DNA from 4 places in the Pantoea sp. Z09 genome. Region 3 is predicted to be linked to each of the others. Evidence: predicted binding sites of a transcription regulator. Region 3 holds the regulator's gene; each other region holds the start of a gene.

Region 1 (7,923 bases), 680 kb from region 3:
CCAGCAACGTGCAGGTGATCGGTAAAACGCTGGTGCTGTATCGCCCCTCTAAAGAGAGCAAGATTTCTCTGCCGCGCTAACGCGCATGCCGGGCAACCGGCCAGAGAAAGTGCCATGCTCCCGCATGGGTTAAAAGGCCGCATCGCGGCCTTTTCCATTCTTTACATTAAGCTGTAACGCTTTTCAAAGCGTAGCTCTCTCTTAAAGGTATTCCACTTTAAGAATTTCGTACTCGACGTCGCCGCCCGGGGTTTTGATGATGGTCACATCATCTGCCTCTTTACCCACCAGGCCACGCGCCATCGGCGAATTCACCGAAATCAGATTTTGCTTAAAATCCGCTTCGTCATCGCCCACGATGCGATAGGTCGACTCTTCGTCGGTCTCGGTGTTCAGCACGGTCACGGTCGCGCCGAAAATCACGCGGCCGGTATTGGGCATCGTCGTGACGTCGATAACCTGCGCGTTAGAGAGCTTGGCTTCGATCTCCTGGATACGGCCTTCGCAAAACCCCTGCTCTTCGCGTGCGGCGTGATACTCCGCATTCTCTTTCAGGTCGCCGTGCTCGCGCGCGTCGGCAATCGAGGCGATGATGCGCGGGCGTTTGATCGTTTTTAGCTCGTTCAGCTCTTCGCGCAGCTTCTCGGCGCCCCTTAACGTCATCGGAATCTGATTCATTTAAGCTCCTCGCTCTCTTTCCTGTTTTAACGGCGTCGTCCTGACCAGTGTCCACAGAAAAACCGGTTCTGTAGGGTCTGACCCTCGTTTTGCAAATAAAAGAATCCTGACCCGGAAAAGGTTCCAGGCCAGAAAGTGGTTTTGCATTTTGATACGTATTTTAACCCAGAGTTCCCTGTGGGTCATCGTTTACTTTCTACCGCTGCGGGACGTAGTATTGACGCCTTCACCTGCCAGTTACCGCGAGATTATGCGATTTTCACGACTTGTTACCGGACTAACCTGTGCGTTTATGCTGCAGGCACAAGCAGCACCCGTTGATGAATACATGCAGTATTTGCCAGATGGTGCCAATCTGGCGTTGATGGTGCAGAAAGTGGGCGCCAGCGCCCCGATAATCGACTATCACGGTAAGCAGATGGCGTTGCCCGCCAGCACCATGAAGGTCATCACCGCGCTGGCGGCGCTGCTGGAGCTGGGCGGCGACTTTCGCTTCCAGACCACGCTGGAAACCAAAGGCGCCATCAGCGATGGCACGCTCAACGGCGATCTGGTGGCACGTTTCGCCGGCGACCCGACGCTAAGCCGTCAGGATCTGCGCAACATGGTCGCCGCGCTGAAGAAACAGGGCGTCACCCATATTAAAGGCAACCTGGTAATCGACACTTCGGTGTTCGCCAGCCATGACATGGCGCCGGGCTGGCCGTGGAACGATCTGACGCAGTGCTTCAGCGCGCCGCCGGGCGCGGCCATCGTTGATAAAAACTGCTTTTCCGTTTCGCTCTACAGCGCCACTACGCCGGGCGACACCGCCTTTGTGCGCATCGCCTCCTACTATCCCGCGCATATGTTCAGCCAGGTGCGCACCCTCGGCCGTAACAGCGGCGAAGGGCAATACTGCGAGCTGGACGTGGTGCCGGGTGAACTCAACCGCTACACGCTCACCGGCTGCATGCGCCAGCGCGCGGAGCCGCTGCCGCTGGCGTTCGCCGTGCAGGATGACGCCGCCTGGGCTGGCGAGATCCTGAAGCAGGAGCTGCGCCAGGCCGAGATCGACTACAGCGGCCACCTGGTGCGCCAGACGCAGGTCACCTCACCGGGCACGGTGCTGGCGTCGACGCAATCCGCGCCGCTGCACTCCCTGTTGCATACTATGCTGAAAAAGTCGGACAACATGATTGCCGACACGGTGTTCCGCACCATCGGCCATCACTACTTCAACGTGCCGGGCACCTTCCGCGCCGGATCGGACGCCATTCGTCGTATCCTGCGCGAGAAAGCCAACGTGGATTTAGGCAACAGTATTCAGGTGGATGGTTCGGGCCTGTCGCGCCACGATCTCATCGCGCCGGACACCATGATGCAGGTGCTGCAGTACATCGCGAAGAACGACGCGACGCTGGACTATATCTCTATGCTGCCGCTGGCGGGCCATGACGGCACGCTGCTCTATCGCGGCGGTCTGCATGAGGCGGGCGTCGACGGCAAAGTCTCGGCGAAAACGGGCTCGCTGCAGGGCGTTTATAACCTGGCCGGCTTTATCACCACCGCCAGCGGCGCGCGCGTCGCCTTTGTGCAGTTCCTGTCGGGCTACGCGGTGCCGCCGCAGGATCAGCGCACGCGACGCGTTCCGCTGGTGCGCTTCGAGAGCCGACTCTATCGGGACATCTACCAGAATAACTAGCGCATGAAAATATTGATCGTTGAGGATGATGTATTGCTGCAGGCGGGCCTGACGCAGGCGCTGAGCAGCCAGGGCTACGCCGTTGACGGCGCCGCCAGCGCCGCCGAGGCGGATGCGCTGCTGCACAGCGCGCAGTACAGCCTTATCGTACTGGATCTCGGCCTGCCGGATCGCGACGGCAGCGATCTGCTGCGTCAGTGGCGGCGATCCGGCGTCGATCTGCCGGTCTTGATCCTCACCGCGCGCGACGCGCTCGACGATCGCGTTGAGGGACTCGACGCCGGTGCCGACGACTATCTGATCAAGCCGCTGGCGCTGGCGGAGCTGCAGGCGCGGGTGCGCGCGCTGATCCGCCGCTATCAGGGTCGCAGCGATAATCTGCTGCAGCAGGGCGATTTGACGCTCAATCTCTCTTCCCAGCAGGTATTGCTGGAGAACCAGCCGCTCGACGTGACGCCCAAAGAGTTCGCGCTGCTGACGCGGCTGCTGATGCGCGTTGGTCAGAACGTGCATCGCGAAACCCTGCAGCAGGATCTCTACAGCTGGCAGGACGACACCGGATCCAACACGCTGGAGGTGCATATCCACAACCTGCGCCGCAAGCTGGGCAAAGATCGTATCAAAACCGTGCGCGGCGTCGGCTATCGGCTGGAGAACCGCGAATGAACAGCATGCGTCAGCGCCTGCTGATTATGCTGGCGCTGATCCTGCTCACCTGTCAGATCATGAGCGCCTTCTGGCTGTGGCACGAAAGCCGCGAGCAGATCAGCTTTCTCGTCAACGAAACCCTCTCGGCGAAGGCGCGCAACGATCGCGTCGAAAATGAGATCCGCGAAGCCATCGCCTCGCTGCTGCTGCCTTCTGTGGTGATGGTCGGCCTGACGCTGGTGCTCTCCTTCTGGGCGATTAGCTGGATCGTGCGTCCGCTGCGCGCGCTGCAGACCAGCCTGGCGCAGCGCTCCGCCGATAACCTGACGCCGCTCGCCATTCACTCCGATATGGAAGAGGTGGTGGCGGTCACCGGCGCAATTAACCAGCTGCTGGCGCGCCTCGATCATACTTTACAGCAGGAACGGCTCTTCACCGCAGACGCTGCCCATGAGCTGCGCACACCCCTCGCCGGCCTGCGCCTGCATCTTGAACTGCTGCAGCAGCAAGGGGTGCCGCACAGCGAGATGCTGGTGGCGCGCATCGATCAGCTGATGCACACCGTGGAACAGCTGCTGATGCTGGCGCGCGCCAGCCAGGCGTTAGCCAGCGGCCATGCGCAGCCGATTCACTGGCAGGCGGACATTCTGCAGCCGCTGCAGCCGGAAATGCGCGAGCTGGCCGATCAGCGTCAGCAGCGGCTGCGCTGGCCAGATTCAGAGGTGGCGCCGAGCCAGGGCGAACCGGTGCTGCTGCGTCTGCTGCTGCGCAATCTGCTGGAGAATGCCTCGCGCTACAGTCCTGCGGAGAGCGAGATTACCATTACGCTGGAAGCGCGCGACGGCAATATCATTCTGAGCGTGATGGACGAAGGACCCGGCATCGATCCCGATGCGGCGGAGGAGCTAACCAAAGCGTTTCGCCGACGCGATCAGCGCTACGGCGGCAGCGGGCTGGGGCTAAATATTGTGCTGCGCATCCTGCAGATGCACTATGGCGAGCTGAAGCTCATCAATCGCAGCGATCGCAGCGGACTTATCGCCCGCTGCGTGCTGCCGTTGCGGCTTAACTGATTAGAACTGCGTGTTCAGGCTGACGTAGTAAGTCCGGCCTGATTCGTTGTAGGTATTCGCGCCCGCACCATACAGGTAAGAATTGGTGGTGGCGTTGCCGGTGGTCTGGGCGTTGCCCTGACGGAAGTGGCGCTTATCGAACAGGTTGTCGATGCCGACCGTCACGCTGGCGTACTTATTAACGTCATAGGTGCCGCTCATGCCGACCACCGAGTAAGGGCTGACCTCTTCGGTGGCGCTGCCGGTGACCGCATTGCCTTTGTAGTCATACTTCTTCGGCACCTGCTTGCCGTACCAGGTGAGCGTGGTTTGCAGCGACAGATCCTGGGTTGCCTGCCAGCTCAGCGTGGAGTTCAGCGTATAGTCGGGAATAATCGACAGGCGATCGCCGGTCTCTTTATTCTTGCTCTGTAGCATATAGGTGAAGTTGTTGTTCCACGCGATGCTCTCGGTCACCGGAATATTCACCGTGCCTTCCAGCCCTTCCACCACCGCTTTCGGCACGTTCTCCCACTTATAGATGTCGGTGGTGCCGTTTGACGCTTTGCCGGACGGCGCATAGCCCGCCTCGATCTTGTTGCGGTAGTCGTTGCGGAACCAGGTCAGACCCGCCTGATAGCCTTCATGCTTCCACTCCAGCCCAATCTCTTTATTGATGCTGTTTTCCGCTTTCAGATCTTTGTTGCCCTGCAGATAGCAGGCGCCGGTGCTGGCAGCGCAGCCCTGTCCGTTGCTGTAGAGCAGATAGTTAGGGTTGGTCTGGTAGAGGCTCGGCGCTTTATAGGCGCGGCCGATACCCATCTTCAGCGTGAAGTCGTCACCTAAGCCCTGCGAGAGGTTAAGCGACGGGCTCCAGTTATCGCCGACGATAGAGTGGTGATCGAAGCGCAGGCTCGGCGTCAGCATGGTGCTGTCGGTCAGCTCCATATTGTCTTCGGCGAACAGCGAGAAGATTTCCGCCTGCGAATAGGGGCTGCGGCCAGAGCTGGAGATGCCCGGCACCGAGCCGTTCGAGGCGGCCTGCGTGGTCGACGAGGGATCCTTCATGCGCTGCTGGTTCCACTCGGTGCCGAAGGTCGCGGTCTGATTCACCAGCAGTTCGAACGGCACGCTGATCTCGCTGTGCAGCAGCACGTCGTCCAGCTGGATGGTGTTGAAGCCGCTGTTGGAGAAGATGCCTTCGGTGCCGCCGGCCAGCCCTTCGTTGATGCGCGAGTTGCGCGTATTTTCATAGCGCGCATAGGTGTTGGTGCTGATGCCGTTGTCCCAGGCGCCGGTCCACTTCACGGCGAAATTCTGGCGGTAGAGGCGGTTGGTCTCTTTGCCGTAGAGGCTTTTCACCAGCGCGCTGGTGTTGGTGTTCTGGGTGTCGCCGGAGTAGAGGTTGCCCTGGCGGCTGTAGCCCGCCTGGAACTCCAGCGCCTGCATCGGCGCGAACGCCCAGCGCAGCATGGCGTTGATGTCTTTATTCACCACCCCCTCGCGGCCCGCCGGATAGCTGCCGGCGTAGCTGCCGGTGCGCTCCGCCGCGTGGCCTTCGTTGATGTCGTAGGCGTCCGCCTGGGTTTTCGCCAGGTTGCCGTAGAGGCGGAAGCTGACGTCGTCGCCCAGCGGCCCTTCCAGGCTGAAGTTGGTGCGGCGCGTGGCGCCTTCGTCTTTGTGCTCCGGCACGTTGTAGTAGGCGTTCCACGAGCCGTGCCACTGCTGGTCATCATATTTTTTGGTGATGATATTCACCACGCCGCCTGCCGCGCCGTTGCCGTAGCGCACCGCCGCCGGGCCGCGAATGACGTCGATGCGTTCAATCATCTCCGGCGGCACCCAGTTGGTATCGCCGCGCGTATCGCGCTCGCCGCGCCAGCCGAGACGCACCGAGTTGCGGCTGGAGACCGGCATGCCGTCCACCAGAATCAGGGTGTTCTCCGGCCCCATGCCGCGAATGTCGATTTGACGGTTGTTGCCGCGCTGGCCGCTGGTGGAGTTGCCGGTCAGGTTGACGCCCGGCATGGTGCGGATAATTTCCGACACGTCGCGCGCAGGGGGACGCTTTTTGATCTCGTCCGCGGTAATGGTGGAGACGCCCGGCGCCTGCAGGTTCTGCTGCGCGGCGCTCACCACCAGCGTGTCGTCGTGCGAAGTAGAAGAGGTGCTGGTGTCGGCAGCCTGCACGCTGGTGGCGGCAAGGCCGAGTTCAATCAGAATGGCTAATGACAAACGGGATAATTTAGGCATTTTTTATGTTCCTGGATTGCCGGCGGAAACCAGATGTCTCCTGCGGGCGCGCCGGTGAAAGAGTCATTCTTTGCAAGCAAGCATTCCAGCCGCACCCAGGCCCTCCTTCGCGGAACATCCACCTGACAACACAGGCTGATGAGGCTGGCGGAACGCGCGCGCTCCTGGTGTCGGAGCGGGAAACACCCTATTGCAAATGCAAATAATTATCAATAGTATTATTCATAACATCTGCGCAACGCTGCGCGCATCGGGTCCAGTAAATAGTGCATTTATGACGTGGTTAACGAATGAAACCGGCAGTGACGCCTGGTGGCAGACTTTACAGCAGCAGGGCCTGCCCCTGATTGAACCCGCCCGCGACGGCGCATGCGACGTCACCTTCTTCTGGCGCGATCCGCAGGGAAGCGAAACCACCTCGTCCACCCGCCGCGTCTGGATCAATATCACCGGCGTTACCGATCATCATCAGCGCGCCGCGCCTCAAAGCTTCGATCATATCCCCGGCACCGACGTCTGGTTCTGGCGCACCCGGCTGCCTGCCAGCTGGCGCGGCAGCTATTGCCTGATGCCTGACAGCGATCCTGCTGACTTCGACGGCGAAGCGGATATGGCGACGCTGCGCGCCTGGTGGAGCCAGAAATTCCCCACCGCGCAACAGGATCCGCTTAATCCGCTGCGCGGCTGGTCAGGCGGACGCGGCATGCGCGTGTCGCCGCTGCATCTGCCCGACGCGCCCGATCAGCGCGTCTGGGAAGCAGTCGACAGCGGTCGCGCGCCGACGCTGCCGCTTCAGCACCATATCTGGCAGAGCGCGCGCCTCGGCAATCGCCGCTCGGTCTGGATCTACGCCACCGGCGAGGTGCAGCCGAGCGAACGTCCGCTGGCGCTGCTGCTGGACGGCCAGTTCTGGGCCAATAGCATGCCGATCGCCTGGCCGCTACAGCAGCTCACCGACGCCGGCGAACTGCCGCCGGCGGTCTACGTGATGATCGATATCATCGATCGCGAACACCGCAGCCGCGAGCTGCCCTGTAATCCCGACTTCTGGCTGGCGCTGCAGGAAGAGCTGCTGCCGCAGCTGCAGGGCTGGGCGCCGCACCGCGTCAGCGCCGCCGAGACGCTGGTCAGCGGCCAGAGCTTTGGCGGGCTGGCGTCGACGTACGCCGTGCTCAACTGGCCGCAGACGTTCGGCGGCGCCATCAGCCTTTCCGGCTCGTTCTGGTGGCCTGCGCGCGGCGAGCCCAACGGCAGGCTGATCCAGCAGCTACAGCAGGGCGACTACTGTCACGCGTCGTCGCGTTTCTATCTGGAGGCGGGACACCGCGAGCACCTGATTTTTAAAGCAAACCAACAACTCCAACAGGACCTGTCCGCCGCAGGACATCAGGTCATTTTCCATCCGGTCGACGGCGGTCACGACGCGCTCTGCTGGCGCGGCGGTCTGCTCAACGGACTGAAAGCAATGTGGCAACATCTTCTTTAAATCGCCTGGCTAGCCCGACTGTTGCGGGCAGGAGACCGATATGCAACCTAATCCCTTCGACGATCCGCAGCAGGATTGTTTCGTGCTGCAGAATGCGCAGCAGCAGTACAGCCTCTGGCCCG
Region 2 (7,923 bases), 1.8 Mb from region 3:
CCCATCGCCACCGGGTTCGCTCCCATCGCTTTTAGCGTTGCCAGCGAGATGGCGCTGTTCTGCACGCGGATTTTCATGCCCTTGAGATCTTCGGGCTTGCTGAGCGGCTTTTTGGTGATCATGTTGCGTTCGCCGGCGTCGGTCCAGCCGAGAAACACCATGCGTGCGTTGGCGTCGGCGTCAAACTTCTCAACGATCTGCTTGCCGACCTCGCCGTCCAGCACCTTATGCATATGCTCGACGTCGCGGAAGATATAGGGCAGCGTCAGCACGCTGGTTTCCGGCGCGATGGTGGTGACCGGCGCCAGCGAGACGCGGATCATATCGATGGCGCCGAGCTGAACCTGCTGTAAGGTTTGATCTTCGTCGCCCAGCACGCCGCCTGCGTAGACGCGCATCTCCAGCCGCCCGTCGGTGGCCTGTTTAAGCTTGTCGCCCATATGCTGCAGCGCCACCACGGTGGGATAGCCGGCGGGCTGCACTTCCGCCACTTTCAGCATCTTCGCCGACGCGGCGGTGGCGCTCAGGCCGAGCGCAGCGGAGACGGAAACGGCAAGCATCCATTTATTCATTTTCATTATTTTTCTCCAGGCAGGTAGAGGAGGGCACGGGGAACGATCCAGATGCTGCCAGAATAGGCAAATGGCGCTGGTTGAAAATGCGACAATGTTGATTGAATGAACAAGCTCACATTTTGAAACGATGTTTTAATAAATTTATACTGGAAATCACATTTCTGAAATGCCCTTAAAAAGGTTCATAAAAGGCCGCTAATAAGGGCAACAACCGGCTGCGCTGTTTGTAAATAGTAATGAGAACTACTATCAATTCGCCCGTTTTTTGCTATTATTCGCGCTTATCCATTATTCCTGCATATGAAGTTGGAGACGCAGCGTGGTAGCCAGTGACTTGATGCAAACGGACCTCTCCGTTTGGGGCATGTATCAACATGCTGATATCGTGGTAAAAGTGGTAATGATCGGCCTGTTACTGGCGTCGGTCGTGACCTGGGCGCTCTTTTTTGGCAAGTTTGCCGAGCTGAGCGCGGCGAAACGCCGACTGAAACAAGAGCAGCTGGCGCTGAGCGACGCGCGCAATCTGGGCGATGCCGCCCGTGCCGCCGCGCAGTTCAAAGGCCATAGCCACAGCGCCGTGTTGCTGAATGACGCGCAAAACGAGATTGAGCTGTCGGCGGGCGTTGAGGATACCGACGGGATTAAAGAGCGCACCAGCTTCCGTCTGGAACGCCGCGTCGCCGCCTTTAGCCGTCACGCCGGTCGCGGCAACGGTTTTCTCGCCACTATCGGTTCCGTGTCGCCTTTTATCGGCCTGTTCGGCACGGTATGGGGCATCATGAACAGCTTTATCGGCATCGCGCAGACGCAGACCACCAATCTGGCGGTTGTCGCGCCCGGCATCGCCGAAGCGCTGCTGGCGACCGCCATCGGCCTGGTGGCAGCGATCCCGGCGGTGGTGATCTACAACGTGTTCGCGCGCATGATTGCGAGCTATAAGGCGTCGCTGGGCGACGTGGCCGCGCAGATCCTGCTGCTGCAGAGCCGCGATATCGACCTGGGCAATCTCACCGCGAAAAGCGCTGATGCCCGTCCGGCCGCTCAGAAATTACGCGTAGGTTAACGTCATGGCAATGCGATTAAACGACGACCTGGAAAGCGATGGCGAAATGCATGAGATCAACGTAACGCCGTTTATCGACGTTATGCTGGTTCTGCTGATCATCTTTATGGTGGCCGCGCCGCTGGCGACCGTGGATGTTCGCGTTAATCTGCCTGCCTCGACCAGCGCGCCGCAGCCGCGGCCAGAGAAGCCGGTCTACCTGTCGATTAAAGCGGATAAGCAGTTTTATATCGGCAACGATCAGGTGACGCCGGAGACGCTGGTTCAGGTTTTGAACAGCCAGACTCAGGGCAACAAAGAGACGACGATCTTTTTCCAGGCCGATAAATCGGTCGATTATGAAACGCTGATGAGCGCGATGGATAAGCTGCGTGGCGCGGGTTATCTGAAAATCGGCCTGATGGGAATGGAAACCGCCGCGAAGTAAGCGGTTGGGATAAGAAAAGGGCAGCCTGCGGGCTGCCCTTTTTTGTTTTTTTGGGCGGGCGTGGTGTGATAAGTGCTAATGTTTACCGGCACTTCCTGAATGTCGCTGTCGCTCAGCACCGTATAGAATAGTCGCTGGCACCTATCAGACGTAAGGTATGAACCAGGCTATCGCCCAGAGTGACCGATTCTCGCCAGCGGCTGGAAAAATAAAATATGACAGGAGTAACCATGAAAGACTTTAAGATCGCCTTTATCAAAGCCAACTGGCATGCAGAGATTGTTAATAATGCGCTGGCAGGGTTTAAACAAGAATTAGCGGCACAGGAGGTGAACGCAGAGCTAAAAACGTTCGACGTTCCCGGCGCGTTTGAGATGCCTTTACTGGCAAAGCGTTTAGCTGAAACCGGCCGGTACGATGCGATCGTTTGCGCTGCGCTGGTGGTTGACGGTGGTATTTATCGTCACGATTTCGTTGCCGCGGCGGTGGTTGACGGCCTGATGAACGTGCAGCTCACCACCAACGTGCCGGTCTATTCAGTGTCACTGACGCCGCATAACTTCCAGCCGGTTGAAGCGCTGGAAAATTTCTACACCGAACACTTCATCAAAAAAGGCCAGGAAGCTGCGCGCGCAGCGCTGGCGATTCATAACCTGGCGATTGACTGAAACTGAACGTCCGATGCAATGTCCGCTTTTCACTTATAGCGGACCTTGTTCCTGACGAAACTCCCCTTTGTGCCAGCAGCGGTGCTTGCGCGCTGCGCATCCTTTACTCCTTTAAAAACGCCTCAACCGCGCTGAAGAACCGCTCGGGCTGATCAAGCATCACAAAGTGAAAACTCTCATCGATGCGCGTGAAATGGATATCGGATGCAGAAGCATAGGCCTGATGGTACATCGCCTCTACGCGGGTTGCCGGTATCCCGAATAAGGGGTCATACGCGTATACGATCTCCATCGGTGCTTTAATGCGGCCAAGCTCGGGACGCAAATCGGTCATCATCAGTTCATACAGTGCATCCGCAACGGTTTTGCGATCGGAATGGATGCTCGCTGCCACCAGAGCGGGCCTCACCGCCTCGGTCCTGGCTAAACGGGCTATGGAAGCTGTCTGAAACGCGTCGAACTGCTGCGGCGACTGCTGCAGTAGCCACTCCCGCGTAGCCGCGGCATGGCTGGCAGCCGTTTCGCGGGTCGCCGCAGGGTCCATCATCAACGTATAGAACGGCAACGCATCGACGATCATCAAACGACCGACAAGGTCGGGATAGCGCGCCCCCAGCATCAAGGCGATCTCTCCCCCGAGAGAATGGCCAACGATCGCCGGGGCGTGGATGTGCTGGGCCTGGATATACTCAGCGATGGCCTCCACTGCCGGCGCGATGACCTTTCCCTCTGGGCGGGAAATGGCCGGCGTAGTCGCAAAGCCTGCCAGTTCGACAAGATGAACACGGTGGTTGCTGCGTAAACCTGCTGCGACCTCGGCCCAAACGTCGCGCGACGACGCCAGCCCTGGAATCAGGATGACATCCGTTCCTGCGCCCTGCGTCTGTACAGAGATACGCTGCGAGTGGGGAGAAAGTGGGGTAACAGGCTGAGCGGCGGATGCTGAGAATAAAAGTGACATGAGTAAAAGCGTTCCTGCGAATAGTGCACGGAGAGTGGTGATATGCATAACTTCCTCTGTTTACGTTAGCGGCTTAAGCCACGGCTGATCGCTTTGCGCCTTTTCAAATACCTTGCCTGTCGACCGCCTGAAAGCAGACTCAGGCAGCGCGAGCGCGCACAAGGGTGAATAATGCTGCATAATTGCCAGGTTAACTGTTTGTTACTGTTAGTTTCAGTATTGTAAAGTGAAATGGTGAGGCGCGTCACGTTAATCCCAGGCCCGTCAGGCTAAAACGGAGGAAAAACGCAGGAAGCCACTATGAGCCACACGTCGTCTTTACAAAAACCTCAGGGCAGCGCCCGAACCATCTTCAACGTTACCAGCGGTAACTTCCTTGAAATGTATGACTTTATGGTGTTTGGCTACTACGCCACCGCCATCGCGAAAACCTTCTTTCCCGGCGACGATCCATTTGCCTCGCTAATGTTAACCCTGATGACCTTCGGCGCCGGATTCCTGATGCGGCCGCTGGGCGCTATCGTGCTTGGCGCCTATATCGACCAGCATGGCCGCCGTAAAGGGCTGCTGCTGACCCTGGGGCTGATGGCGATCGGCACGCTGACCATCGCGCTGGTGCCGGGCTACGCCACGCTGGGCGCCGCCGCGCCGATTCTGATCCTGCTGGGTCGTCTGCTGCAGGGCTTCTCCGCCGGGGTTGAACTGGGCGGCGTCTCGGTCTATCTGGCGGAGGTTGCGCCGAAAGGGCGCAAAGGCTTCTTCGTCAGCTGGCAGTCGGGCAGCCAGCAGATTGCGGTGATCTTCGCCGCGCTGCTCGGCCTGCTGCTTAACCATCTGCTGGCGAAAGAGGCGGTAACGGAGTGGGGCTGGCGTATTCCCTTTGTCGTCGGCTGTATGATCGTGCCTTTCCTGTTCTGGATCCGCCGCATGCTGGAAGAGACCGAAGCCTTCAGCCAGCGTAAACAGCATCCGACCATGCGCCAGATTATGCGCTCGCTGGCGAGTAACTGGGCACTGGTGCTGGCGGGCATGTTGATGGTGGTCACCACCACCGTGATGTTCTATATGATCACCGCCTTTACCCCGACCTTCGGCAAAACCGTGCTGATGATGAGCGACAAGCAGAGCTTCCTGGTGACGCTGTGCGTTGGCCTCTCTAACCTGATCTGGCTGCCGCTGATGGGGGCGCTGTCAGACCGCATCGGCCGCCGTCCGCTGTTGATTACCTTTACGCTGCTGATGATCCTCACCACCTGGCCGGTGCTGCACTGGCTGGTGGGATCGCCGACCTTCGCCCATCTGATGGAGGCGGAGCTGTGGCTCTCGTTTCTCTACGCCAGCTACAACGGCGCAATGGTGGTCTATCTGGCGGAGATCATGCCCGCCGAGGTGCGCGCCTCTGGTTTTTCCCTCGCCTACAGCCTGGCGACCGCGCTGTTCGGCGGCTTTACGCCTGCTATCTCCAGCTACCTGATCCACGCCACCGGCGATAAGGCGATGCCCGGCGTCTGGCTCACCTTCGCCGCCGTCTGCGGCCTGATCGGCACCTTGCTGATTGGCCGGATGGTGAAACAATATCGCGCACGCCACGGCGCTGCCGTCGCCAGCGCCTCGATCTAAAACGAGAGGTCCACCACTACGCTGTCGGTGTAGTCTCCCGCAGGCGGCGTGTTTTGCGTGGTGAGGATGCGCGCGGTGTAGCTGTAGCCGCGCGTCAGCCCATCGCTGCTGACGCTGGTGGAGCTGGCGCTGCTGTAGCGCTCGCTGCTGCTCGGCCCCCAGCGGTTGCTGCTGGTTCCCTTGTAAATCTCATAGCTCAGTCGGTTAGTGCCGCTCGCCATCTGGCGCTGCGTGCCGCTGACGTAGTTGCCGTTGCTCAATCCCACCGTGTAGGTGCTGCCTTTACTGCATACCACGTTAATCGTCTGCGACACGGCGGAGAAGCTGCCGACCAGCGGCGCGCTGCCGAAGCTGATATTGGGCGAGGTAATGGTGGTGCAGTCGTTGGTGACCACCAGGGTGACGCTGATGGGGATCACGCCGCTGCCGGTCTGCGGCGACAGGCAAATATTGCCGACGCCGACGCTGGTGCAGATGTTATAGGTCACCGCCAGGTTGAGCGTGGTGGTATAGGTGCCCGCCGCCACCGTCTGGCCCGGCACGGTGCGCAGATAGACCGGAATGGCGAAGTTAAGGCTGCCCAGCAGGCCGGCGAGGTTGACCAGCACCGACTGGCTGATGACGTAGGCGGCGGCGCCGATGGTGAGTTCGGTGGCGCAGGCGCTGTCGACGCAAAGCTGCACAGGAATATTATCGGTGCCGGTGTCGCCGCTGCGTTTCAGCGTGCCGCGCGTGCCGCTGACGTTGGTGGCGCCGGTGAGCTGAAAGGTGATCTGGTTATTGCCCAGCAGCGACAGCGCCGAGCCGGAGCCGCAGTTGACGTTGGCGTTGGTCGAGGTGTTTTGCACCGTGCTGTTCACCACAAAAGTGGTGACCGAGCCGAAGCTGGCGGTGGAGCTGGGTAGCGTGCAGGCGGCGCGCGCCAGCGTGGGAAAGAAGAGCAGCAGCGCCAGCATCAGCAAAATTTTCTTCATGGCGTGATCCCTGAGGTGGAGTTATCGGGGCTGGGCACCGGCGCGCCTGCTGGCCTGGGCGGCAGCGGGCAGGTGATCGGGCCATAGGTTTTCAGCGCCTGCGGCTGGCCGTTGGCGATAGTCAGCTCGGCGCTGCAGGTGCGTCCATCGGGCGTGGCGACGCGCATTGGGTTGCTGGCGCGCAGGTTCTCCATCCACGCGATGCCGTCCCAGCCAACATACTCTGTCGCCTGACCGTCGCGCAGTACCTGGCTGGAAACCGGCAGCGGCTGGCCGTCGGCGTCGTGCAGGATCACGCTGGCGGCGCGCAGCTTCTCCACCGGGAAGTGCAGCAGATAGCCGCTCTGGCGCTTCACCGCGAAGCGCTGCTCCACCTTTGGCGTGGTGATATCCGCCGGCAGGTCGAGGGTGTCGATATCGTATTTGGCCGGATAGTAGCTGCTGATCGACGGCACCAGCAGATAGCCGTTGCGGTCGGTGCGTCCCATCGACTGATTTTCATAGCGCACGTTGACGTCGGGATAGCTGGTTTTCACCACCACGAAGGCGTCGTTAATGGCGTTGGCGGCGAACACCTCGCTGTCCATCAGCACCAGCGATCCGGTGAGATCCGCCCACTGGGTGTTGTAGTCGTCGTCGCCGTAGAAGCCTGCCGAGGTGTCGATTTTGTTGTTGCGCCAGCGCAGGCTGCCCTGACGGTAATCGCCGCTGTTGCCGCCCTGATTGGCCCAGGAGGCGTCCCAGGCGAAGCCGCCGTCGCTTGGCATCGAGCGCGACAGGTAGAGCCGCTGATTATTCTCGCCCTGCTGGTCGCGCTCCATGCTGACCGAGGCGCTGCCGTGCTCGCCGAACGGGATCACCAGCGAAATCGCGCCGCTCCACGCGCCCTGTTGCTGGTCGCGGCTGGCGGAGACGTAGAGGCTGGAGTTGCCCCACAGGGTTTTGCTCCACGACAGATTGAGCAGCCGCGTGTGCTGGCCGTCGCCGCCGCTGATATCGATATAGGCCGCGCCGAGACTGCCATACTGGCTCAGCGACACGCTGGCGTTGTACTGGGCGCTGCGGCGCGCCAGGCTATAGGTGGTATTGCTGGTGTCGCTGTTGCCGGTCCGGCTGCTGAGCAGCGCCAGGTTGCCGAATTCGCGGCTGCGCAGCGTGTGCTGCGTGCCGATGCTGAACCAGCTGTTGTTGTACTGATAGCCCCAGCTGTACTGCGTGCCGGCCGCGCCGTTCATCTGGCTCTGCGCCAGCGCGCCGTTCAGCACGCCCAGGCTGCCGACGCGGAACATCGCGCCCGCGCCGCCCATCGCCAGACTGTCGCTGCCTTCGGCATGGGTTTCCAGCGTCAGCCAGTCGGTGGCGCCGTAGCGCAGCGAGCCGCTCGCCGCCGCCTCGCCGTAATCGAAATTTTTAATGCCGTAGTTGTCGCGAAACGCCCCGGCGGAGAAGGAGTAGTCGCTCAGGCCCGCCTTCAGCAGCGTGCTGGAGACGTAAAACGGCAGCGTGGTGGTCACCTGTCGTCCCACGGCGTCGGTGGTGGTGATCACCGCGTCGCCCGCGCCGTTAACGAAAGGCACGTTGGTCAGCGACCAGGGACCGGGCTGCACGTTCGCCTGGCTGGATCGATAGCCGTTG
Region 3 (7,923 bases):
TCTGCTTCACCAGGCGCAGCGCCGGACGCGGCGTCGGCAGGCCTATCGCCATTTCGGGGCAGACGGGTTCAAAACGTACAAAGGGCGCAAGCTCGTTGACGGCGAACGCCAGCCGTTTGTGGCCGCCGTCAAAACGCACTTGTTCTCCCAGCAGGCAGGCACTGATACCCAGCGGAATTTTTACGCTCATACTTGTACAACCTCCGAAATCTTGTAGAGGTTTAAGTGTAGCTGAAAATCGGATGAATAACAGCCTCAACCCGGTGCTGGAGGGGCTTTTCTCTGTGATGCCGCTTCAAAAACAACAAAGCCCGATAGCAACATCGGGCTTTGTTTCAGGACGCCAGCCGGTTACCAGAACAGGCCGCCTGCGGCTTCGGTTTGCGCCAGCCAGACCGGCTTGGCGCTGGTTTTGCACCACATGCGGTGCAGGTAACTGTAAAAACGCGCGCGATCCTGGCGAAACAGCATTACCGGCAGCGCGCCGACGCCCAGCAGGACAACCAGCGCGCGACGCAGCAAGATTTTATACAAAGGATATTTCTGGTACATCAGTGGCCTCCTCTACAGCAGCGTGATGAAATGTGATCTCGCTCAGATATTACGCTGCCCTGTGTAATTTTGCTACTCATCCGACCACTATTTTGCACTTTAACCCCCTTAGATCAAAGAATAGTGAAAGGAAGTTACAGAATGGTTAAACGCATGATCATCTTATGATCCATACGCAGCCCCTGCTTTTGCTGCTACAGTAGCGGCAATTTTTCCGGCATGGAGCAACGCTGCGTGGCCACCGTTTTAATCGTTGAAGATGAGAAAGAGATTCGGCGCTTTGTGCGCCTCGCGCTGGAGGGCGAAGCGCTGAAGGTGTTCGACGCCGATACGCTGCAGCGCGGTCTGATTGAGGCGGCGACGCGCAAGCCCGATCTGGTGATCCTCGATCTGGGATTGCCCGACGGCGACGGACGCGATTTTATTCGTGAGGTGCGTCAGTGGAGCGCCGTGCCGGTGATTGTGCTGTCAGCGCGCGTGGATGAGCAGGATAAGATCGACGCGCTCGACGCTGGCGCGGATGATTATCTGACTAAGCCTTTCGGCATCGGCGAGCTGCTGGCGCGCGTGCGCGTGGCGCTGCGCCGTCATCCCGGCCAGCAGCCGGAGCCGGTGATCCGCTTCGCCGACGTCAGCGTCGATCTGGCGGCGCGGCGCGTGATGCGCGGCGCAGATGAAGTGCACCTGACGCCGATTGAGTTTCGTCTGCTGGCGCTGCTGCTGAATAATATCGGCAAGGTGCTGACCCAGCGTCAGCTGTTAAGCCAGGTCTGGGGGCCGAACGCGGTAGAGCATAGCCACTATCTGCGCATCTATATGGCGCATCTGCGCCAGAAGCTGGAGGCGGATCCGGCGCAGCCAAAGCATCTGCTGACCGAAACCGGCATCGGCTACCGCTTTATGCCATAAAAAAAGCGCCCGATGGGCGCTTGATGCTTGTGTCATCGTGCAGACGCGGATGGCATGGACCGTCGCGCGCGGCATCGCCGCCCGCTCGGCCCAGTACGTTATCAGGCGTTTTTCAGCACTTCGCTGACAATCTCTACCGCTTCTTTCTCGATCTGCGCGCGGTGTTCCGCACCCAGGAAGCTCTCGCAGTAGATTTTGTAGGCGTCTTCGGTGCCTGACGGACGCGCGGCGAACCAGCCGTTTTCCGTCATCACCTTCAGACCGCCGATGGACGCACCGTTGCCCGGCGCCGCCGTCAGACGCGCGGTGATCGGATCGCCCGCCAGCGTGTCAGCGCTGACCATCTCCGGTGACAGCTTCGACAGCGCCGCTTTCTGCGCTGAGGTGGCTGGCGCCTGCAGACGGTTATAGCTCGGCGCGCCAAAGCGCTCAGCCAGCTCGTCGTAGTGCTGCTGCGGGTTCTTGCCGGTGACCGCGGTGATTTCCGCCGCCAGCAGGCAGAGAATGATGCCGTCTTTGTCAGTGGACCAGGCAGAGCCGTCGAAGCGCAGGAAAGAGGCGCCCGCGCTCTCTTCGCCGCCGAAGCCGAAGCTGCCGTCGAACAGGCCGTCAACGAACCACTTAAAGCCCACCGGCACTTCCACCAGCTTACGGCCGATGTCGTTGACCACGCGGTCGATCATCGCGCTGGACACCAGCGTTTTGCCGACGGCGACCTCTTTGCCCCACTGCGGACGATGCTGGAACAGGTAGTTAATGGCAACGGCCAGATAGTGGTTCGGGTTCATCAGGCCTGACGGCGTCACGATGCCGTGACGGTCATAATCTGGGTCGTTGCCGAACGCCAGGTCGAACTTGTCTTTATAGGCCAGCAGACCCGCCATAGCGCACTCGGACGAGCAGTCCATGCGCACCACGCCATCTTTGTCCAGATGCATAAAGCGGAAGGTCTGGTCGATGGCGTCGTTAACGATGGTCAGGTCGAGATTGTAGTGCTCGGCGATGCGCTTCCAGTATTCCATGCCGGAGCCGCCCAGCGGATCGACGCCGAGCTTCAGGCCCGCTTTCTGGATAGCGGCGAAGTCGATCACCTGCGCCAGCCCTTCGACGTACGGCTGGATCAGATCTTTTTCGACGATGCGGCCGCTCGCCCACGCCTGATCCAGCGGCAGGCGTTTCACCTCTTGCAGACCCGCTTTGATCAGCTGATTGGCGCGATCTTCTACCACTTTGGTGACGTTGGTGTCGGCCGGGCCGCCGTTCGGCGGGTTGTACTTGATGCCGCCATCTTCCGGCGGGTTGTGCGACGGCGTGATCACAATGCCGTCCGCCTGCGCCCCGCCCTGCTTGTTATGCTCGAGGATGGCGTTGGAGATAGCGGGTGTCGGCGTATAGCCGTTGTCCTGCTGAACAATGACATCGACGCCGTTGGCAGCCAGCACTTCCAGCACCGACAGGATCGCCGGCTCAGAGAGCGCGTGCGTATCTTTGCCGACGTAGCAAGGTCCGGTAATGCCGTTTTTCTTGCGCTCTTCCGCAATCGCCTGCGCAATCGCCAGAATATGGTGCTCGTTAAAGCTTTGACGTCCTGCGCTGCCGCGATGGCCGGATGTGCCGAATTTCACCGCATGGTCCGGGTTCGCCACGTCGGGCTGCAGGACATAATACTGTGACGTTAACTGTGCAACGTTAATCAAATCGCTCTGCTGGGCGGGTTGCCCGGCACGGGGGTGACTGGCCATTGGCGCTTCTCCCTGACGCTTCAGTTTAAATGGTGCCGCAAACTTTCTCTGCCAGCTCCTGCGGGAACTGCATCGAGACCATGATGTGTTCCACCATGCTGCATTTACGGCCGGTATTGGTATTGGTGATCACCCAGTACGGCGTGCCGGGAACGTGCTTCGGCTTAGTATGGGTGCCATTTTGCAACAGCGTTTGCTCGTCGCCCGCGAAATAGACGCGAGTACGGCCCTGCAGCGACGCAGTGGCTTCAGCAAATGCTGAAGGATCAAGACGATAGAGCGTTGACAGAATCATCATAAAGCGATTGACCGCTTTCTTCTGTTCGGCGTATTCGTCGGACAGCAGCAGCTCACGCACGGCGCGTACGCGATCCTGTGGACGGTTTTCCGCCCGCACCGGCTGGATCGCCTTCTGCGCCGCATCACCTGAGGCTAACGGCGGGGCCGCCGCAGGCGCGCTTTGACCGGCGTTAAATTTTAGCATCCGCCGTAAAATGTCAGAGGCGCTCTCGCCGATATGTTGCGTGTGGCTGGCGATATAGCGGTAGAGGTCTTCGTCAACTTCGATCGTTTTCATCTTTTTCCGTACGGTTTCGACTTATGACAGAACCATGCCAGCCTGGAAATCGCCGTCGGCAAACGCCGGACGGTCGCTGAGCGGGCGGGTTCTAACACAAGGATTATAAAGTTAAATCCAGACGGCCTGATAGCATTCGCACGCTCTGACGGCAAAAGTCGGAATATGCCCTAAAGCCTGCCCTGTCGGCGCGCCCGGAAAGGTGAAAGCATGATAACCTAAGCCGAGGTCCCCATCTTAAGAACTTTGCCATGATTTTAAATGCTCGTTTGCAAACTGACCAATCTGTTGCGGATTCCCTTCCCATCCTGCTTATTCACGGCCTGTTCGGCAGCCTGGACAACCTGGGCGTGCTGGCGCGCGGCTTAAAGGATGCGGGGCCGCTGATTCAGGTCGACGTGCGCAATCACGGCCTCTCGCCGCGCGCCGATGAGATGAGCTATCGCGCCATGGCGCAGGATATGCTCGACACGCTGGACGCGCACCATATCGATCGCGTCGCGGTCATCGGCCACTCCATGGGCGGAAAAATCGCCATGGCGATGAGCGCGCTGGCGCCGCAGCGCCTGGAACGGCTGGTAATGATCGACATCGCGCCGGTGGACTATCAGACGCGCCGCCATGACGAGATCTTCGCCGCCATCCGCGCCGTGAGCGACGCGGGCGTGCGTCTGCGCAGCGAGGCCGCGCAGGTGATGCGCGCCCATATAAAGGAAGAGGGCGTGATTCAGTTTATCCTCAAGTCGTTCCAGGAGGGCGAGTGGCGCTTCAACGTGCCCGCGCTGTGGGAAAACTACGCTACACTATCAGGCTGGGAAGCGGTGCCGGCCTGGCCGCATCCGGCGCTGTTTATTCGCGGCGGGGAGTCGCCCTATCTCGACAATCAGTACCGTGACGCGCTGCTGCGCCAGTTTCCCGCCGCCAGCGCTTACGTTATCAGCGGCGCCGGACACTGGGTGCACGCCGAGAAACCTGATGCGGTATTGCGCAGCGTTCGCCGCTTTTTTGCGCTTTAAAAGCAAAAGCTTGCCGTTCGCGGTTTTGCATTGGCGTCATCACTTCTGCTGGAGTATGATGGCGCGCTAAATTTTGCCGCAGCCGGTTTTTCGCCGCGGCAATCACCTGTATCGTCATCAACGCGCCTGTTCGCGCCTCTAGTTTTACTAAGCCATGGCAAAAGAACACACTGACCGCACCACGCTGGATCTGTTCGCAAACGAGCGTCGTCCCGGTCGACCGAAAACCAGTCCGCTCTCGCGTGATGAACAGCTGCGCATCAATAAGCGCAATCAACTAAAACGCGACAAAGTGCGCGGGCTGCGCCGTGTCGAACTCAAAATGAGCGGCGAAGCCGTGGATGCGCTGAACACCCTGGCCGAGCAACGCAATATCAGCCGCAGCGAACTGATTGAACAGATGCTGCTGGCGCAACTCAAACTGGACTGAACCGCGCAAAGCGCACGCAGAAGCAAATGGCGCGCCTTTTCAAGTTCCGCCCCGTTGCCCGCTCTGCTATCATTCGCTTAATTGTGCGCTCTGCGCATGCATCTCATTATCAGGATTTAAGAGGTTATTGATCCCATGGCAATCGTAGGCATCTTCTTCGGCAGCGATACCGGCAACACCGAAAACATTGCAAAAATGATCCAGAAACAACTGGGCAAAGACGTTGCGGAAGTGCATGACATTGCCAAAAGCACGAAAGAAGATCTGGAAGCGTTCGACATCCTGCTGCTGGGCATTCCCACCTGGTATTACGGCGAAGCGCAGTGCGACTGGGACGATTTCTTCCCGACGCTGGAGGAGATCGACTTCAACGGCAAGCTGGTGGCGCTTTTCGGCTGCGGCGACCAGGAAGACTACGCGGAATATTTCTGCGACGCGATGGGCACCATTCGCGACATTATCGAGCCAAACGGCGCGGTAATCGTCGGTCACTGGCCGACCGAAGGCTACCACTTCGAAGCCTCTAAAGGCCTGGCGGACGACAAGCATTTCCTCGGCCTGGCCATCGATGAAGATCGTCAGCCAGAGCTGACCAGCCAGCGCGTCGACGCCTGGGTAAAACAGATCTATGACGAGCTGCAGCTGCAGGCGATCATCGAAGCCTGATTACCCACATACTCAATGTGGGCGCTGGCTCACATTGAGTTAAAGGTTTTTCCTATAGAAATAATAGCTACAGATTTTTAACTTTTACCGCTGTTTCTGTACAATACCCACATCGGTTATCTGCTTATTTCTTCCGCGAGGTCAGGAAGTTAGCGAGATGATAACGAACCTCCTGCATTTCTCCGCCCGGCGCCGTTACGCATTTCCTTACAGCCCGTGTTGATTTCAGGCGTTTCCCTCGGTTTTCATTTCAATGCTTCGCCTCTATAATGAGACGCAAATGAGAATAGACACCGAACGACATTCAAGGCAAGGCGCCTCAAGTAACCAGCAAAGTAACAGGACACTATCCGCATGACTGACAACAACACCGCATTAAAGAAGGCTGGCCTGAAAGTCACGCTGCCCAGACTTAAAATTCTGGAAGTGCTTCAGGAACCTCAGTGCCATCACGTCAGCGCGGAAGATCTTTATAAACGCCTGATCGATATGGGCGAAGAGATTGGTCTGGCGACCGTTTATCGCGTACTCAACCAGTTTGACGATGCGGGCATTGTGACGCGTCACAACTTTGAAGGCGGGAAATCGGTTTTCGAACTGACCCAGCAGCATCACCACGATCACCTGATCTGCCTCGACTGCGGTAAAGTGATCGAGTTCAGCGACGAATCGATCGAAGCGCGTCAGCGCGACATCGCCACCCGCCACGGCATCAAGCTGACCAACCATAGCCTCTATCTCTATGGCCACTGCGCGCTGGGCGATTGCCGCGAAGACGACACGCTCCACGACCAGTAATATGTGCTATGCAGTAATGCTAAAAGCCGGTATGCATACCGGCTTTTTTTATGGGTGGCGGTCAGGCGACCAGGGTTTCGTGCAGGTAGCGCCAGCGAGGAATGGAGGTGCTGCAGTCGAGGATCGCCAGCGCGATACGCGTTTGATCGCTGCCGTTCATCATCTGCAGTTCGCGATACTGGATAGTCACCTCATCTTTTTGCTGCGAGATCACCGCGTGTTCGCTGGTGGCAATGCGCATGCCTTCGCGCTTCCCCTGCAGCTGACGAAACAGCTCTTCGGTCTGATTCAGGTCGAGCTGCCTGCCCTGCGGCGTGACCATGCGGAAATCGGGATGAAAATGGGAGAGCAGCAGGTGGAAAGTGTCATCTTCGCCTGACGGCTGGTTAAACATACGTTCGATCAGCTGATGTAAAACCACCACGCTGTGTTTTGCTTCCTGACCAAGAGCCGTCATTTGTTATCCTTTATCTGCCCGCATAGCCTCTTTAGAGAGCGGATAGCCTACCTGAAAAAATGAAATTCACATCTGGAAATTGATTAATTTTCATTAACTCAGATAACTGCCAGACTGGTCCGACAAGTTATTATTATCGCCTGTAGCATAAAAACATGCCGGTTCCCTTATGGCAGCCATAAAAAAGGGCGATTGCTCGCCCTGTTATCATTTTATGATGCGGTTAACGCAAAAATTTAATCGCCGATTTTCGCCCAGGTGTCGCGCAGACCCACGGTGCGGTTAAACACCAGCTGGTTCGGACGAGAATAGTGGCTGTCGACGCAGAAGTAGCCTTCGCGCTCGAACTGATAGGGCGCGTCCGGGCTGGCATGCTGCACGCCTGGCTCGACGAATCCCTGACGAATGCTCAGCGAGTCAGGGTTGATGGTAGTGAGGAAATCCTCCGCCGCGCCTGGGTTCGGCACGCTGAACAGGCGATCGTAAAGACGGAATTCCGCCGGCAGCGCATGTTCGGCAGAGACCCAGTGGATCACGCCCTTCACCTTGCGGCCGTCAGCCGGATCTTTGCTCAGGGTATCGACGTCGCAGGTGCAGTAGATGCAGGTGATATTCCCCTCTTCATCTTTAGCAACGCGCTCAGCGCGGATCACATAGGCGTTGCGCAGACGCACCTCTTTGCCCAGCACCAGTCGCTTGTACTGCTTGTTGGCTTCCTCGCGGAAATCCGCGCGGTCGATCCAGACTTCGCGTCCAAAAGGCACATCGCGCGTGCC
Region 4 (7,923 bases), 690 kb from region 3:
GATCTCGGACGGCCTGCCCTCGGCGACAATTTGGCCGCTGCGCATCGCAATCAGGTGGGTGGCGTAGCGGCACGCCTGATTCAGATCGTGCAGCACCACCACCAGCGTGCGGCGATGCTGCTGATTAAGATCCTGCATCAGCTCCAGCAGCTCAATTTGATGGGTAATATCGAGCCAGGTGGTGGGCTCGTCCAGCAGCAGCAGCGGCGTCTGCTGCGCCAGCACCATGGCGATCCAGACGCGCTGGCGCTGACCGCCGGAGAGCTGATCCACCGGCTGCGCGGCGATATCCGCCACGCCGGTCGCCTGCATCGCCTGCTGCACCGCCGCCTCATCCTCGTCGCGCCAGCGGCCAAACAGCGGCTGATGCGGATAGCGGCCGCGCGCCACCAGCTCGCTGACGCTGATGCCGGACGGCGCCTGCGAACTTTGCGGCAGCAGCCCGAGACGCCGCGCCACCTCTTTGGTGGAGAGACGCGAAATCGCCTCGCCGTCGAGCAGCACCTGCCCTTTCAGCGGCGGCGCCAGCCGGCTCAGCGCGCGCAGCAGCGTCGACTTGCCGCAGGCGTTGGGGCCGATAATCACCGTCAGCTCGCCGTCGGGAATGGTCACCGACAGCGCCTCCGCCACGATTTTTTTCTCGTAGCCCAGCGTCAGCGCGTCGCCCTGCAGGCGTGCACTCTTCTCTCTCATTGGCGTCGCGCCTCCCGAACCAGTAGAGCAATCAGATAAAGGCCGCCGAGGCTGACGGTAATCACGCCGACCGGCAGCTGGTAAGGCAGGAAAAGATGCTGCGCCGCGTAGTCCGCCGCCAGCAGCAGCAGCGCGCCGCACAGCGCCGCCAGCGGCAGTGCGCCTTTGATGCCGCCGCACAGGCGACGGGCGATCTGCGGCGCCAGCAGCGCAACGAACGAAATCGGCCCGGCCAGCGCGGTCGAGGCGGCGGTCAGCACCACGCCGATCAGCATCAGCCACAGGCGACTGCGCTCCACCGGCACGCCCAGCGCGCAGGCGGTGTCGTCGCCCATCTCCATCAGCCGCATACGGCGCGCCAGCAGCGCGGTGAGCAGCAGCGCCGCCAGCAGCACCGCGATCACCGGCACCGCTTTTGCCCAGGTGATGCCGTTCAGCGATCCGGCGCTCCACAGCCCCGCGCTGAGCGCCGCCTCCAGCGAGGCGCTGATAATCAGCCAGCCGTTGAGCGCCATCAGCAGCGCACGCACGCTAATGCCGACGATAATCAGCCGAAAGGTCTCGACGCCGTTGCGCCAGGCAAACAGGTAAACCACGCCCGCGGTGAGCACGCCGCCCAGCAGCGCCGCCAGCGTCACGATTTCGCTGTTCTGATGAAACAGCACCAGCGCCACCAGCACGCCGCTGTAGGCGCCGGTATTAAAGCCGAGAATATCGGGACTGCCGAGCGGGTTGCGCAGCAGCGACTGAAAAATCGCGCCGCTGACGCCCAGCGCCGCGCCGATCAGCAGCGCCATCGCCACGCGCGGCAGCCGCCACTCCAGCACGATCAGCTGCACGTTGCGCGCCGCCTCGCCGGTGAATAACTGCCACAGCTGCGCGCCCGAAATCGGCAGCGCGCCGCGCGTCACGCCGAAAAACGCCAGCAGCGCGCAGGCCGCCAGCAGCCAGATGGCCTGCATCGTCGCCCGGCTCATATCTGCCCTCTCCCCAGTTTGCGACGCACCAGCACAATCAGCATCGGCGCGCCGAGCAGCGCGGTGACCACCGACACGCGCAGCTCGCCGGGCACCATCACCCGCCCCAGAATATCGGCCGCCAGCAGCAGGCAAGGGGTGATCAGCAGCGTGCCCGGCAGCATCCAGCGGTGATCGTTGCCCCACAGCCAGCGCGCCAGATGGGGCGTCATCAGCCCGACAAACGCGATAGGGCCAACGGCGGCGGTGGCGGCACCGCTTAACAGGGCGATAGCCAGCAGCCCCAGCAGCTGGGTGCGCGCCACGCGCGTGCCGAGCGCTGTTGCCAGATCGCCGCCCATGCTCAGGCTGTTAAGCGCGCGCGACAGCAGCAGCGCGATCAGCGCGCCGACCGCCACCGCCGGCCAGGTGGCGCGCAGCACGGCAAAGCTGCGGATATCGAGCGAGCCGCTGTGCCAGAAGCGTAGATGATCGTAAATATCAGGATTAAGCAGAGAGAGCCCGGAGGTCAGCCCTTCCAGCACCGCGCCCAGCGCCACGCCCGCCAGCGTCAGCCGCACCGGATTGACCCGGCCGCCGCCCAGCGCGCCGGTCAGCGCCACCAGCAGCGACGCCAGCAGCGCGCCGCCGAAGGCGAAGCCGAGCCAGTCAGCGGGCGAATCCGCGCCGAACAGCGCGATACCCAGCACCACGGCGAAGCCAGCGCCCGCGTTGACGCCGAGAATGCCGGGATCGGCGAGCGGATTGCGCGTCAGGCTCTGCATCAGCGCGCCCGCCAGTCCCAGCGCGCTGCCCGCCAGCAGGCCAGCGAGGGTGCGCGGCAGACGCGCTTCGCGCAGGATAACGCAGTCGGCGCTGTCGCAGTGGCTGGTCAGAGCAAGAGAGAGAGTATGAATGGGGATCGATTTGGCGCCGAGCATCAGGCTGAGCGCGATCAAGAGCAACAGCAGCATCCCTGAGGCGGCTATTACGGTGAGTTGGCGCATAACGTTCCGAACCTTCACTGTTCACTGACGCCGCGGGCGCGTCAATTTGATAATGATACTTATTATCGTTATTACTCGTATTTTTGTATGTTACCATGATTCGCCTCGACCATAACGAGGAAAACCGCAGCAAAAGGCGAACAAATGAACAAACCCTCCCATCTGATCGATCTCAGCCTGTTGAAGACCCATCCCGCTTTTCGCGCCGTCTTTATCGCCCGCTTTATCTCTATCGTCGCACTCGGCATGCTGGCGATTGCCGTGCCGGTGCAGATCCAGCAGCTGACCCGCTCGCCCGCGCTGGTCGGGCTGGCCGTTACCCTGGCGGGCGCGGGCATGTTTGTCGGGCTGCTCACCGGCGGCGTGCTGGCGGATCGCTATGAGCGCAAGCGCCTGATCCTGATTGCGCGCTCCACCTGCGGCCTCGGCTTCGTAGCGCTGGCGATCAACGCCTCGCTGCCGACCCCGTCGGTCGCCGCGGTTTTCCTGCTCGGCCTGTGGGACGGCTTTTTCGGCGCAATTGGCGTCACCGCGCTGCTGGCGGCCACGCCGGCGCTGGTGGGACGGGAGAACCTGATGCAGGCGGGCGCCATCACCATGCTGACGGTGCGCTTCGGCGCCATTCTCTCGCCCGCGGTCGGCGGTCTGGTGCTGGCGCACGGCGGCGCGGCGTGGAACTACGGCCTCGCCGCCTTCGGCACGCTGCTCACCGTGTTAACCCTGCTGCGGCTGCCGCTGATGCCGCCGCCGCCTCAGCCGCGCGAGCATCCGCTGCGGGCGCTCGCCAGCGGCGTGCAGTTTCTGTTTACCGCGCCGCTGGTCGGCATGGCGGCGCTGATTGGCGCGCTGGTGACGCTGGCGAGCGCGGTACGCGTGCTCTATCCGGCGCTGGCGCCGCACTGGCAGGTCAGCCTCAACGAACTCGGCCTGATGTACGCCGCCGTGCCGCTCGGCGCGGCGCTGGGCGCGCTGACCAGCGGACGGCTGGCGAATTCGCCGCAGCCCGGCCGGCTGATTTTAGGCAGCGCCATTGCCGCTTTTCTCGCGCTTGGGCTGTTCAGCCTGATGCCGCAGTTCGCGCTCGGGCTAGCGTGCCTGGCGGCGTTCGGCTACTTCAGCGCGGTAAACAGCCTGGTGCAGTATCAGCTGATCCAGTCGCTGACGCCCGATGCGCTGCTGGGCCGAATCAACAGCCTGTGGACGGCGCAGAACGTCACCGGCGATGCGATCGGCGCGGCGATGATTGGCGCAATGGGCTCCTGGCTGCTGCCGCAGCAGGCCGCCGCGCTGTTCGGCTTCGGCGCGGCGCTGCTGGGCGGAATGATGTGGATAGCGATGGCGCGGCTGCGCCGCTATCAGCCGCCAGCGCCGGCGCTGGCGGAAGAGGCGTTATGATTTAACGAACAGCTGTTCCAGACGCGTCAGCAGATGCGTGGCGCTGTAGTAGTCGAGCCGGAACGTATCTGCGCCCAGCGCGTAAACCTGCTGCTGCTTCACCGCCGCGGTCTGCGCCAGGAAGGGGTTCTGCATCAGCTGCTGCGCGGTCTGATCCTCGGCGGCGAACAGCAGGAACGTCTTGCCGTTCAGGCCGCTGGCGACGTTCTCGCCGGAGAGCTGAATAATATCTTTGCGCTGGCCCATGCTGTGGGTCTGCTGCAGGCCCGCAGGCGGCACGGCGAGCGTAAAGCCGAGCTGCTCCAGCAGCTTGCCCTGCGCCGATTCGCTGGTCCAGAGGTTCACCGCGCGGCCGCCGCCGTTAAACACCATGGCGGAGACCGGCTGCGGCGGCAGCGCGATTTTCTGCTTCAGCGCCGCTTCCTGCGCGTCAAACGCCTTCACGCGCGCCGCCGCGTCCGCCTCATGCCCGGTCGCCTCGCCAAGCAGCGTCACCAGCTGCTGCCAGCTTTTATCGTCATAGTTCACCACCAGCGTCGGCGCGATGGCCGAGAGCTGATCCACCAGCTTGATGGCGGAGTCGTTGCCGGTGGCGCTGACGATAATCAGATCGGGCGCTTCGGCGGCCACCGCTTCGGCGCTCGGCTCGCCGATATAGAGGCGCTTGAGCTGTTTACGCTTCGCGACGTCGCCCCACTGGCGGAAAAAGCCCTGCTCGTCCGCCAGTCGGCTGCCTGGCGCGGTTGCGCCGCTGGCGATCACCGGCGCGTCGATCGCCAGCAGCGAACCGGTCAGGGTCACGCTGGTCGAGACGATGCGCTGCGGCGCCTGCTGCAGCGTAACGCTGCCGCTGGCGCTGTGCAGCGTGCGCGGCCAGCCGCCCTCGGCGCGCGCGTCAGGGTTGGCCAGCAGCGTGACGAGCGCCAGCGCGGCAACCGTCAGAAAACTCCGCTTAATCATAAGATTCCGTCCACCTTTTGCTGTAAGAGATCGCCCCGTAAATTTTCCTAATCACGCCTGGCGCGTGCGCTGAACGCCGCGAATTTATTGACACTCCAGCGTAATCAACGTAGGTTACAGGGCCACAATACAAATGATAATCATTATTAGTTATCTTATCATTTATAGGTGAAAATTATGGTGGAAACGTTGACGTTTGGAAATCCCCTGCTCCAGGATTTCTCCGCGCTCTGTCGGGGATTTATCTTCACATCACCGTGGCGCAGTATCGCTACGCAAGGCTGCTACACCACCGTCACCACCCCGGTGACCGATGGCGACGCGCTGGACGGCGAGTTTCAACAGCAGCTGCGGCGTCACTTCGCGGCGGCGAAAAAAGAGGGCATCGCCCAGCCGATCCTGGTCGGCGCCATCCCGTTCGACGTGACGCAGCCCGCTGCGCTGTTTATCCCTGAATCGCATCAAACCTTTAACCGCGCCGATCTGCAGGCTGCGCTGCCGGCCGCGCAGGCGCCGCTGCCGCAGGTGCGTCGTCGCGCCGCCGTGCCGGAGCATGACGTCTTTACCGCGATGGTGGCGCAGGCCGTCGCCGCCACGCAGCGCGGCGAGCTGGATAAAGCGGTGCTGTCGCGCCTGATGGATATCGTCACCGAACAGCCGGTGGATGTCGCCGCGCTGATGCAGCGCATCGTGGCGCAAAACCCTAATACGTATCAATTCCATCTGCCGCTGCCACAGGGCGGATCGCTGGTTGGCGCCAGCCCGGAACTGATGCTGCGCAAGCAGGGAGGTGATTTCAGCTCCTGCCCGCTCGCCGGCTCCGCGCGACGCGACGCCGACGCGCAGCGCGACAAAGCCGCTGGCGACGCCCTGATGCAGTCAGCGAAAGATCGTCACGAGCACAAGCTGGTGACCGACGCGATGCGCGATGTGCTGCAGCCGCGCAGCCGCCTGCTCTCGGTGCCCGCCACGCCCTCGCTGCTCAACACCGCCACCCTGTGGCATCTGGCGACGCAGATCGACGGCGAAGCGCGCGACGAGCGGGAAAACGCGCTGTCGCTCGCCTGTTTGCTGCATCCGACACCGGCGCTGAGCGGCTTTCCGCACCAGCGCGCCCAGCAGCTGATCCAGACGCTGGAGCCGTTTGAGCGCCAGCTGTTCGGCGGCATCGTTGGCTGGTGCGATGAACAGGGCAACGGCGAATGGGTCGTGACCATCCGCTGCGGCACCGTGCACGGCGCGCGGGTGCGCCTGTTCGCCGGCGCGGGCATTGTGGCGGATTCGCAACCGGAATCAGAATGGCGCGAGACCGGTGTCAAACTCGACACCATGCTGCGCGCTTTTGGACTGCAATAAAGGAAATACCATGTCGATCCCCTATCACCGCTGGCCAGACGATCTGGCGGCGCGCTACCGCGAGAAAGGCTACTGGCTGGATGTGCCGATGACCAATATCCTCGCGCGTCATCAACAGAGCGACGCCATCGCCGTTATCGAAGGCGATCTGCAGCTGAGCTACCGCCAGCTGGCGCAGCGCAGCGACAACCTGGCCGCGGCGCTGCAGCGTCGCGGGCTGAAAAACGGCGATACCGCGCTGGTGCAGCTGGGCAACGTCGCGGATTTCTACGTCACCGTCTTTGCGCTGTTTAAGCTGGGCGTCGCCTCGGTCTATGCGCTGTTCAGCCACCAGCGCACCGAGCTGCAGGCCTACGCCGCGCAGATCGAGCCTGCGCTGCTGATCGCCGATCGCCGTCATGCGCTGTTTGCCGACGACGGCTTTATCGACGCGCTGTGTGCCGATTGCCCGTCGCTGCGTCAGGTGATCCTGCGCAACGACAGCCAGCCGGAAAATACCCTGGAGGCGCTGATGGCCGAAGCGGCGGGCGACTTCCAGCCGACGCCGACCGCCGCCGACGAAGTGGCGTTTTTCCAGCTCTCCGGCGGCAGCACCGGCACGCCCAAGCTGATCCCGCGCACCCATAACGACTACTACTACAGCATTCGCGCTAGCGACGAGATCTGCGCGGTCAGCGCTGATACGCGCTATCTTATCGCCCTGCCCGCGCCGCATAACTTCGCCATGAGTTCTCCTGGCGCGCTCGGCGTCTTCTATGCGGGCGGCCAGGTGATTCTGGCGGAGGATCCCAGCGCGACGAACTGTTTTCCGCTGATTGAAAAGCATCGCGTGACCGACACCGGCCTGGTGCCGCCCGCCGTCAGCCTCTGGCTGCAGGCGATTAATGAATGGGGCAGCAATCAGGCGCTGACGTCGCTGCAGCGCATGCAGGTCGGCGGCGCAAAGCTGGGCGAAACCCTGGCGGCGCGCATTCAGCGCGAAATCGGCTGCCAGCTGCAGCAGGTGTTCGGCATGGCGGAAGGGCTGGTGAACTACACTCGCTTCGACGACGACGAAAAAACCATCCTCACCACTCAGGGCCGTCCGATTTCGCCCGACGATGAGGTGTGGGTGGCGGACGAAAACGGCGACCCGCTGCCAGCTGGCGCCATTGGCCGCCTGATGACGCGCGGCCCTTACACCTTCCGCGGCTACTATAAAAGCCCGGCGCACAACGCGGCCAGCTTCGACGCCGAGGGGTTCTACTGCTCAGGGGATCTGATTGAGATTAACGAGCGGGGCTACATTACCGTGCAGGGCCGCGAAAAAGATCAGATCAACCGCGGCGGCGAGAAGATTGCCGCTGAAGAGATCGAAAACCTGCTGCAGCGCCATCCCGAGGTGATCCATGCGGCGCTGGTGTCGATGCACGACGAGCTGATGGGCGAAAAGAGCTGCGCCTTTATCGTCGCGCGTCAGCCGATCAAACCGGTGGCGCTGCGTCGCCATCTGCGCGAGCTGGGCGTCGCCGAATATAAACTGCCCGATCGCATTACCTGCGTGGATGAACTGCCGC

The links. The regulator Fur, encoded in region 3, represses iron uptake genes when iron is present. The targets are predictions, from matches to a motif close to ATAATAATGAGAACNACTATCAA.
Region 1: a site for Fur is predicted at 6,512-6,534, ahead of fes (enterochelin esterase). Genes of this name have one in related genera too.
Region 2: a site for Fur is predicted at 806-828, ahead of exbB (tol-pal system-associated acyl-CoA thioesterase). Genes of this name have one in related genera too.
Region 4: a site for Fur is predicted at 5,139-5,161, ahead of MC269_RS16375 (isochorismate synthase). Genes of this name have one in related genera too.

The regions. Positions count from the first base shown of each region.
Region 1 covers NZ_CP092373.1:3,409,408-3,417,330, forward strand. Annotated here, with positions in the region: gene yhbY (ribosome assembly RNA-binding protein YhbY) at 1-80, shown strand, start outside; gene greA (transcription elongation factor GreA) at 202-678, opposite strand; gene dacB (serine-type D-Ala-D-Ala carboxypeptidase) at 929-2,362, shown strand; gene pmrA (two-component system response regulator PmrA) at 2,366-3,028, shown strand; gene pmrB (two-component system sensor histidine kinase PmrB) at 3,025-4,083, shown strand; gene MC269_RS16320 (TonB-dependent siderophore receptor) at 4,084-6,315, opposite strand; gene fes (enterochelin esterase) at 6,590-7,801, shown strand; gene MC269_RS16330 (MbtH family protein) at 7,842-7,923, shown strand, end outside.
Region 2 covers NZ_CP092373.1:603,007-610,929, forward strand. Annotated here, with positions in the region: gene MC269_RS03045 (TRAP transporter substrate-binding protein) at 1-578, opposite strand, end outside; gene exbB (tol-pal system-associated acyl-CoA thioesterase) at 913-1,638, shown strand; gene exbD (TonB system transport protein ExbD) at 1,643-2,065, shown strand; gene MC269_RS03060 (6,7-dimethyl-8-ribityllumazine synthase) at 2,296-2,733, shown strand; gene MC269_RS03065 (alpha/beta fold hydrolase) at 2,837-3,742, opposite strand; gene MC269_RS03070 (MFS transporter) at 3,995-5,314, shown strand; gene MC269_RS03075 (spore coat U domain-containing protein) at 5,311-6,288, opposite strand; gene MC269_RS03080 (fimbria/pilus outer membrane usher protein) at 6,285-7,923, opposite strand, start outside.
Region 3 covers NZ_CP092373.1:2,733,927-2,741,849, forward strand. Annotated here, with positions in the region: gene MC269_RS13075 (2-thiouracil desulfurase family protein) at 1-190, opposite strand, end outside; gene MC269_RS13080 (DUF2517 family protein) at 352-552, opposite strand; gene kdpE (two-component system response regulator KdpE) at 787-1,461, shown strand; gene pgm (phosphoglucomutase (alpha-D-glucose-1,6-bisphosphate-dependent)) at 1,563-3,203, opposite strand; gene seqA (replication initiation negative regulator SeqA) at 3,229-3,780, opposite strand; gene ybfF (esterase) at 4,032-4,796, shown strand; gene ybfE (LexA regulated protein) at 4,951-5,226, shown strand; gene fldA (flavodoxin FldA) at 5,362-5,892, shown strand; gene fur (ferric iron uptake transcriptional regulator) at 6,247-6,690, shown strand; gene MC269_RS13120 (hypothetical protein) at 6,752-7,147, opposite strand; gene glnS (glutamine--tRNA ligase) at 7,384-7,923, opposite strand, start outside.
Region 4 covers NZ_CP092373.1:3,422,514-3,430,436, forward strand. Annotated here, with positions in the region: gene MC269_RS16350 (ATP-binding cassette domain-containing protein) at 1-693, opposite strand, end outside; gene fepG (iron-enterobactin ABC transporter permease) at 690-1,670, opposite strand; gene fepD (Fe(3+)-siderophore ABC transporter permease) at 1,667-2,623, opposite strand; gene entS (enterobactin transporter EntS) at 2,801-4,051, shown strand; gene fepB (Fe2+-enterobactin ABC transporter substrate-binding protein) at 4,046-5,011, opposite strand; gene MC269_RS16375 (isochorismate synthase) at 5,189-6,367, shown strand; gene MC269_RS16380 ((2,3-dihydroxybenzoyl)adenylate synthase) at 6,378-7,923, shown strand, end outside.